Regions from separate parts of the Gorillibacterium sp. sgz306347 genome, predicted to be linked through region 1. Evidence: riboswitches for the same ligand, from Rfam matches in the RefSeq annotation. Region 1 holds a riboswitch; each other region holds the start of a gene.
What was found. Region 1 has a riboswitch for cyclic di-AMP ahead of AC6I6H_RS05260 (CAP domain-containing protein). Riboswitches for the same ligand answer to the same signal wherever they lie in the genome.
Positions count from the first base shown of each region.

Region 2: another riboswitch for cyclic di-AMP. It lies ahead of AC6I6H_RS02065 (TrkH family potassium uptake protein); the one in region 1 lies ahead of AC6I6H_RS05260 (CAP domain-containing protein).
Region 3: another riboswitch for cyclic di-AMP. It lies ahead of AC6I6H_RS22310 (KamA family radical SAM protein); the one in region 1 lies ahead of AC6I6H_RS05260 (CAP domain-containing protein).
Region 4: another riboswitch for cyclic di-AMP. It lies ahead of AC6I6H_RS15190 (C40 family peptidase); the one in region 1 lies ahead of AC6I6H_RS05260 (CAP domain-containing protein).

Region 1 covers NZ_JCAPET010000006.1:52,389-54,585, forward strand. The annotation lists gene AC6I6H_RS05260 (CAP domain-containing protein) at 229-924, opposite strand; cyclic di-AMP (ydaO/yuaA leader) riboswitch at 929-1,061, opposite strand; gene AC6I6H_RS05265 (aminotransferase class V-fold PLP-dependent enzyme) at 1,155-2,197, opposite strand, start outside.
Region 2 covers NZ_JCAPET010000002.1:112,017-114,213, forward strand. The annotation lists gene AC6I6H_RS02065 (TrkH family potassium uptake protein) at 1-1,118, opposite strand, end outside; cyclic di-AMP (ydaO/yuaA leader) riboswitch at 1,229-1,369, opposite strand; gene AC6I6H_RS02070 (CPBP family intramembrane glutamic endopeptidase) at 1,629-2,197, shown strand, end outside.
Region 3 covers NZ_JCAPET010000086.1:3,216-5,412, forward strand. The annotation lists gene AC6I6H_RS22305 (beta-mannosidase) at 1-724, shown strand, start outside; cyclic di-AMP (ydaO/yuaA leader) riboswitch at 802-935, shown strand; gene AC6I6H_RS22310 (KamA family radical SAM protein) at 1,050-2,180, shown strand.
Region 4 covers NZ_JCAPET010000028.1:3,922-6,118, forward strand. The annotation lists gene AC6I6H_RS15185 (hypothetical protein) at 1-453, shown strand, start outside; cyclic di-AMP (ydaO/yuaA leader) riboswitch at 727-865, shown strand; gene AC6I6H_RS15190 (C40 family peptidase) at 870-1,337, shown strand; gene AC6I6H_RS15195 (hypothetical protein) at 1,511-2,074, opposite strand.

The DNA of each region.
Region 1 (2,197 bases):
TTCGCAATAGAACCAAAAGTCACTGGAAATAAGGATCGTATTGCACCTATTAGCGTCGTCCGTCTCCGGTTATGCGTCGGCTCGATCTTCTCAGCCGCCGTTTTCTCAGCCTGGAAAACAATTGCAGGACGAATTTTGAGTCAAACCGCGCCGGAATGTCCAAAAGAGAATAACCGTCGTGGATGAGGTCTTCATCCGTTCATTAAGTTCGGGCCGGAACGAAGCGCGTCAGCCCGTAAATTCTTGCACCCAAACGCCGTTGTAGTAGGCAACGCCGATTTTGGTATAGTTGGCGCTCAAAATGTTCTTTTTGTGGCCGGCGCTGTTCATCCAGGCCGTCATAACCTCTTGCGGCGTCCGTTGGCCTTTGGCGATGTTTTCGCCGGCATAGGAATACGAAATGCTGTAACGGTTCATCATATCAAACGGAGACCCGTAAGTCGGGGACGTATGATCAAAGTAGTTGTTGGCATACATATCTTTTGCTTTGTCCAGCGCCATATTCGACAGCGCCTTGTCCAGAACCAGCGGCTTCAGGCCGGCTGCGGCGCGCTCTTTGTTTACGATGTTAAATACCTGCTCGGCATATTCGGATACACTGGCCGCCGGAGTTGAAGCTGCCGGTGTTTTCGGCGCCGTCGCTGCCGGAGCGGCAGGCTTTTTCGCCGGTGCAGCTACCGTTTTGGCGGGAAGCTGGATTTTCATCCCCTGCCAAATCAGGTTCGGATTCGTGAGGCTAGGGTTCGCTTTGATTAAAGCTTGCAGCGTCACGTTGTTCTTAACCGAGATTTTCCAAAGGGTATCGTTCTGCTGAACGGTGTAAGAGGCGGCATCCGCGGTTCCGGTTCCAAGCAGAGGTGCGGCAAGCAGGGAGCCGGCCAAAACCGCTTTGAACCAACCGTTTTTAAACATGGTGCGTTTCATGAAGACACTCTCCTTAGGCGGCCTGCGAGGTTAGCTGACGGGTTCGGAAAGAGGAGTCCTCCCGACCGGAATGATCCGGTTTCACCCCAATAATGGTTTCCCCACGCCCTGGTCAAGGGCTTCGGCCAAGATAGGTGGTCCGACCGCCTATCATTCTAGCATATGTTTTGCCGATAGATAACTAGAAAAATGTAGAAAAAATAAAAAAACGGCGGTTTTCCGCCGTTTTTTTATTTGAAATCGTCCAAAAGGCCGAACCACTTTCCTCCGCAGCCCGAGCTTTGCGCCGAATGATGACGGTAATCGTTCCTCCGCTCGTCGTACCGGTAATCGGCAGCCCAAAGCGGGCCGCGCAGCGCCACCTCGCGAACCGCGTGGACGATTCGCGCCACCTCGCCGTCCGTCATAATCGGATGCAGGGACAGGCGCACCCAGCCCGGCTTCTCGGAGAGACGTCCGCTTTCCACCCGTTCCCGGATCCGGTCGGACGTTTTTTTGTCCAGGCCGAACAGGAAATGCCCGTATGTACCTGCGCAGGAACAGCCTCCGCGCGATTGAATGCCGAACCGGTCGTTCAATAACCGCACAAATAACGGGAAATGAACGGTTTCGCTAAAAAAGCTGACAATCGGCAGCCGATCCCGCAGCCCGCCGTCCAAAACATGGACCCCCGGAATGGGCCGGAGCCCCTCCAGCAGCAGCCGGGTCAGCGTCTGTTCCCGGGCCGCTATGGCGGCTTCCCCCATCCGTTCCTTCAGCTTGACGGCGTACGCCGCTTTGGCGGCTTGAAGAAATCCGGGCGTGCCTCCGTCCTCGCGTTCCTCCAGCTCTTTGACGTAGGTGCAGCCTCCCCACCGGTCCGTCCATAACACGGTGCCTCCGCCAGGCGCATCCGGCGCGCTGCCTGCGGCAAGCCGCCCGTCAAATACCAGCACCCCGCTTGACCCGGGGCCGCCGAGAAATTTATGCGGAGAAAAATATACGGCGTCAAGCCGCTCCTCTTCGTCGGCGGGATGCATATCAAGCGTGGTGTACGGCGCGGATGCCGTCCAATCGGCAAAGGCCAGCCCGCCATGGCGGTGCATAAGCTTTGCCAGTTCGGCAAGCGGCGGCATGACCCCCGTCACGTTGGAGCAGGCCGTAAACGCGCCGATTTTCACCTTGCGGCTGCGGTGGCGCCAAAGCTCCTCCTCCAGCTTTTCCGGTTGCACCCGGCCCTGCTCATCCGGCGGCAGGATACAGACATCGCTGATCGTTTCCTGCCAGGAGAGCT
Region 2 (2,197 bases), on a different contig from region 1:
GAAAGGACCATGGAAACAAACACCACGAGGAACAGCGCGAAAAAAGTCATCGTGATCGCCTTGTAGATCCGGTCCTTGGCCAGCCGGTTGCGGAAAAAGACAATGTCTTCTTTGCCCCGCAGCATCGCAAGCATAGCGCCGATCAGAATGGCGAAGGTCGTCGTTTTGATCCCGCCTCCGGTCGAGCCGGGCGAAGCCCCGATAAACATCAGGATGATGGTAAAAAATTGCGAAGCCTGGCGCATGCCGAGCACGTCGATGGTGTTCGCGCCCGCGGTCCGCGGCGTTACCGACGCGAAGAAAGAGGACCATGCCTTGCCGGAAAAGGAGAGCGGCTTCAGCGTGTTCGGATTTGTGTATTCAAACAGGAAGAAAACAATGGCGCCCAGCAAAATAAGCGCCGCCGTGCTCGACAGCACCACTTTGGTATGGAGGGAGAACTTCTTGCGGTTGCGGTACTCGTGCAGCTCGGCAATGACGATGAAGCCGATGCCCCCCGTTACGATCAGCCCCATAACCACGAGATTGACAAGCGGGTCATTGACGTAGGAGGTCAGGCTGCTGAACGGACCAGTCAGCGGCCCCATGAGATCAAAACCGGCGTTGTTGAACATGGAAACGCCATGGAACAGCCCGAAGAACAAGGCATCCCCAAGGCTCATGTCAAAAGAAAAGCGGATGGCAAGCAGAGTCGCTCCGGCCCCTTCAATCACCAGCGCGTAAAGTAGCACCTTGCGGATCAGCCGGACAATGCCTTCCATGCTGTTCTGGTTCAGCGCCTCCTGCAAAATCAGCCTCTCCCGCAGCGAGATCCGCCGGCGGAATACGAGCATGATCAAGGTCGCCATCGTCATGAAGCCGAGCCCGCCCACCTGGATCAAAGTCAAGATCACCGTTTTGCCAAACACGCTCCAGTGAAGTCCCGTGTCTACCACGACGAGCCCCGTCACACAGGTGGCGGACGTAGCCGTAAACAAGGCGTCGATAAAAGCAGTCGGCTCTCCGCTGGCCGACGAAACCGGAAGGGTCAGCAAAAACGCGCCGACGACAATGATCAGCGCAAACCCGAGCACCAGAATCTGCGGAGGCTTTAACCGGATAAACAGCTTTTGCAGCAAGGTCCGTTCTCTCCCTCGCCGGGTCCCGCCCGGCTTTTCTATGGTATTAACCCTTTTTCGGAATATCGACCGCGGCGCAAAAAAAAGACATTGGGAAACCAATGCCGGTTGTTTCCTTGCACAAGACGCCTACGAGGTTAGCTGTCGGATTCGGGCAGGCAGGTTACCCTATTCGCCGGACGGCGAAATTCACCCCTGTTGCTTCTGGTTCCCCCGTTTTCACATGCTTCGAAATTCGGCCGATTTTCAATTGATTTGATTATAGCTTGCCCGCCGTACCCGCACAAAGGCAATTTGGGCTGATTTTCGCCGCTAACGCACCATAAACCGAAGGATTCCATCCTCTTTCGGGGGTGGAGACGGCTTTAAGAGAGTTTGGCGTCTGCTTATTCGGATAACCGGCCGAAAATCGGGCCTTCCGCTTATTCCCGGCAGTCATTAGACTCCGCTCGCGGCATAAGGGTATAATAGGCAGGTAGAAGAAAGCCGGTCGTCAGAGGAGGATGTTGATTGGGACTTTTTAAAGCTAACCGGACTTTAATTTTTCTCGCCGTAGTAGGCATTATACTGTATTTGGTCGCCGGCAACTTGTATGCGGCAAATGGAGAAGACAATCCCGATGCGGTCGCGGCCAAACCCGAGGTCACGCAAGAGGCGGCGCAGAACACCGCAGCCGCGTGGTACCGCAGCAAAACCGGAGCCGCGCCGACCGAAACGAAACGTGCGGTATACGCTTCCGATAAGCCGCTAAGCGTCTACGTCGCCAAGAATGAATTGACGGGGCCGTTTCAAGATTTGAAAAGCAGCCTTCCCTTGGCGGATGAGTTTTGGCGTGTCGATTTGTCTTCCGAAAGCGGCAGCTATTCCGTGCGCATCGACCCGAACACTCCGCGTGTTCTGGGCTGGGAGAAAACAGGCGGCTCGCCGGGCGAATCGGCTGCGGACAGCAGCGCCGACGAGGAAATCCGGGCGCTTGGCTTCGATCCCGAAAGCTTTGTCTATGACGAAGAAGGCCCCAGCCTCACGCAGCGCGGGGAGCTGGTCGTCCACCGGATGGTCAGCAGCGACATCCGGCTTCT
Region 3 (2,197 bases), on a different contig from region 1:
CCGCGAAGCCATCGAGGCGCACCGCCGCGCCAAGCCGTACTGCATGGGCACCCTGTACTGGCAGATAAACGACTGCTGGCCGGTCGCGTCCTGGGCAAGCATCGATTACTACGGCCGCTGGAAGGCGCTGCAATACGCGGCGAAGCGCGGCTTCCGCGACGTGCTGATTTCCGTCCGGCCGTCCGAAGACGGAGCCCTTCACGTGCACGTCGTTTCCGACCGGACCGAGCCGTTCAGCGGCACGCTTCGCCTCCGCGCGCTGGATTTCGGCGGCAAGCTGATCAGCGAACGCGCCGAAGATATTCGGGTGGATGCCGATGCTTCCGTGCTGGCGCTTTCCGTCCGGGCGGACGAGCTGCTGCAGGGCCGCGACGCCGCCGAGGCGGTTCTGGCGGCGGAGCTGCTGGAGGCGGACGGGAGCATCGCGGCCTCGGCCGAAGCCTTCTTTGCGGATGCCAAAACCCGTCGGCTTGCGGAGCCTTCCATCCGGCTTCGGGATGCGGAAAACGGCGCCGGCTCGAAATGGGTGCTGGAAGCGGACGCTCTGGCCGAGCAGGTGTGGCTGTCCGCAGAAGCCGAGGGTATTTTCAGCGACAATTTCTTTACGCTGATTCCGGGCCGTCCGGTGACCGTGGAGTTTTTTGCCCTCGATCCGTCCGGCGGCCGGTATGTAGCCGCAAACCCGGGCCGTATTGAGGTTCGTTCCATGCGCGATTTTGTTTGAGTTCGTCCGGCGCAGCCGAGCGAAAGATACGGCAATTGTTTGACAAGTATTGCACAGGAACCCAAGTTCCGGTACCATGATGGCATGCGCTTAATTTCCGGCTTCGGCCGGAAAGCGGGGGAACCGTGTTTGTGGGGCGAATCGTCGTCAGATGTAGGGAACCATCCTTCCCGAGCCCGTCAGCTAACCTCGTCGGCAGAAGATGGGTCCGATCTTTTTTGCTTGTTCCAAAAGACCCTTCGGGGTCTTTTTCTGTTTTCATCCATCGGGTTCCTTTCCATTCTGCCACCAAGCGCATCCACTTTCCCTCTGGAGGAGGATCGCCATGAGCAAGCTGCAATTTATCACCGACATTGACAAGCTGGACCGCATTCCGGCGGAGGAACGCGAGAAGCTGAAGCGGGTCGCCGGGGAATTCGCTTTTCGGGCAAACGATTACTACCTGGGGCTGATCGACTGGTCGGACCCGGCGGACCCGCTTCGCCGGCTTGTTGTCCCGAACGAATGGGAGCTGGACGAATACGGCTGCCTGGATGCAAGCAACGAAGAGGCGAATTATGTGGTGCCGGGCTGTCAGCACAAGTACCGGACCACGGCGCTGCTGCTCGTTTCGGAGGCGTGCGGGGCGTACTGCCGCTATTGTTTCCGCAAACGGCTTTTTCGAGGCGGGGCGCGGGAGGCCGCCGTCAATCCGGAAGCAGGGCTGGCCTATATCGCCGCCCATTCGGAAATCAACAACGTTTTGCTGACCGGAGGCGACAGCCTGATGCTTTCGACGCAGCGGCTGATCTCCCTGATGGAAAGGCTGGAGGAAATTCCGCACGTCCGGATCATTCGGCTCGGCTCCAAAATGCCCGCCTTTCAGCCAATGCGCATTTACGAGGATGAGGCGCTGCTGGAGGCCATCCGGAAGCATTCGTCGGGGGGACAGCAAATTTACGTTATGGCCCATTTTGATCATCCCCGCGAGCTGACGGAGGAGGCGCTGCGCGCGGTGAAAGCCCTCCAGTCGGCGGGGGCGCATGTGGTCAATCAGACGCCGGTGCTGAAGGGAATCAACGACGACCCCGGCGTGCTCGCCGAGCTGCTGGACCGGTTGTCCTGGGCCGGGATCGCGCCCTACTATTTCTTCGTGAACCGGCCGGTGGCCGGGAACGAGGCGTTTGTTTTGCCGCTCGACCGTGTTTACCGGATCGTGGAGCAGGCCAAAGCCCGCACCTCGGGACTCGGCAAGCGGGTCCGGCTGACCATGAGCCATGCATCCGGTAAAATCGAGATTCTGGCGGTGGAGCACGGAAAGGCCTATTTGAAGTATCACCAGTCCAAAGAAGGGCATTACGGCAAGCTGATGATTCTGGACTGCCCGGAGGAGGCGGCATGGTTTGACGACCTGCCGGGCAGCGAGCTGCATTGGGCGGGCCGGAGGGGCGACCTTACGGAGCCGGCGGTCCGGTAAGGGGCCGGCGGCCGGGG
Region 4 (2,197 bases), on a different contig from region 1:
TTTTACATCCTGTACCTGGCCCGGATTCTGCTGACCCTCCTCCCCGTCTGGCTGCTTTCCTCCCGGCTCGGGGAACTGGCGGGCAGCGTAGCCGCCCTTTTCGACAACCGGGAAAAGCTGCTTTTGTACGGGCTGGCGTTTCTGGTGTACGGCTGGCTGCTCCACCTGGTCTTCATTCACCTGCAATTCGGAAAAACGGCCGGAAAACCGCTTTCCGGTACCAGCATCCGGACATTTGCCGGCTTCCTGCCCATCTGCGGGGCGGCGGCGGCCGTTCTGATTCTGTCGGCGCTGCTCTCGGGCGCGGTTAGCGCGGCCGCTCTGATCAACGCCAGCCTGTGGTCCTTCCTGCTGTACCAGGCCTACAGCTTTGCCGGCACCTTTCTCGAGCTGTGGGGTATTGCCGCGCAGGGCAAGCTGTTTGCCGCCAAAGCCGGAGATTTGCCGGAGTAAATGAAGTTTGTGTAAATATATTCTTTGAAATCCGACACTCCATCGCTTCAAAAGGTTTCATCGTTCACAAAATTGTCACATTTACCGAAAAGCAAACGCCTTGCTCCCGCAAACCCGCGGAGGCAAGGCGTTTTTTGGCATAATCCGATCCTCATTATTACCCCTCAACCGCCAATTTGAAACGCATTTTCAAAAAAACCTTCGCTTACGGGGGAGGAAACTTGTCCCAAAGGGAGAATACGTATTTCTATTGATCGAAAACAGCTTTGGTCATGTCACTTTTTGCCGAATTTCCGCCGATGCGGAAAACGGGGGACTTCTTCACCGGGTGAATTGATTCTGATGTCAAGGAATCATAGGGAACCTTCGACCGAACCCTCAACTAACCTCGTAGGCTCCGGAAGGAGAAATTGATTTTGAAGAAAGTTGCTTCGGTTTTGCTCGGCCTTACTCTGTCTGTGGGAGTTTGGGCGGGAAGCGCTTACGCGGATTCCGCCTCCCAACTGGAAGCAAAGGTAGACAAGCTGATCGGGATTGAGTACAGCTATGGCGGCACGACAACCAGCGGTTTCGATTGCTCGGGCTTTACCAAGTATGTATTCAAGCAGTTCGGCATCGACCTGAACCGCAGCTCCAGGGATCAGGCCAAGCAAGGAACAAAGGTCGATCGCGACGACCTTCGGGCGGGAGACCTCGTTTTCTTCGATACGGGAGGAAACGGAATCTCTCATGTCGGCATTTATCTGGGCGACGGCGTCTTTGTACATTCGTCGACGAACAACGGCGTAATCCGGAACAAGCTGAGCGAGTCCTATTACGCCAAGCGCTATGTTACGGCACGGCGCGTATTGAGCGGTGAGGAGTACAAGGAATTCGCCAGTTAAGCTGACGAAGCCTATGGTCGGCAACCGCATACGACTTGGAAAAAACCTGTGAGATCGGGCCCCCGCCCGGGTTCACAGGTTTTTTTCGTCCTGCGAGGATGCTCTTTCGCGCAAGGCCCTGCTAGTGCCGTTCCATGAGGCGCCGGCTCTCATACGGTCGCGGGCCTGACCGCTCAAGCGGTCCGGAACAGCCTCGGACGCAGGCTGACGCCCTCCAGGTGCCCGCGCAGCTGCCCTTGGTACACAAGCGAAAACTCCGGCAGCCGGGTAAAATCGTCCGGCCTCACAAGAGCGGCCGGCTTGCCGGCGATCGGCAGCCCCTCTGCTTCGAACAGCGAAGCGACAAATTGGGAGCAGAAGAAAGCGTATTTCCGCTCCATGCGGATATTCAGCAGCACGCCGAACAGACCGAGCAGGTTGTAGCGATACTGCTCTTTATCCCGCTCAAAGCGTTCTATGTATTGCTTCATGCGCGCGTATGCCTCAGGAGCCACCCGGCAAGCGTAAAGGGCGCAGCTTGCTTCGGCAAACAGTTCCCCGCGCAGGTCTTCCTTTACAAATCCCCCGATAAACGGATTGTGCGCCCGCTTCCGTCCGAAGCTGTACACCTCGTTCAGCTCCGCGTCAAAAGCAATGGAAGCATGGTTCATCGGCGCTTTCGTCACCCATTTGATCAATCGGGTAAACCAGGTCCCCGTATCCGTAAGCAGCACATATACAACCCGTTCTTCGTTCATGCTTCGTCCCGTCCCCATGAATAAATGATGTTTGGTTTCTCTCTATGGCTTAACTTTACATCGGATCAAGTCCGGCACAAACCATCCGCGGATGGGTTTCCGACTTGGACCAAAGTCGGGGAA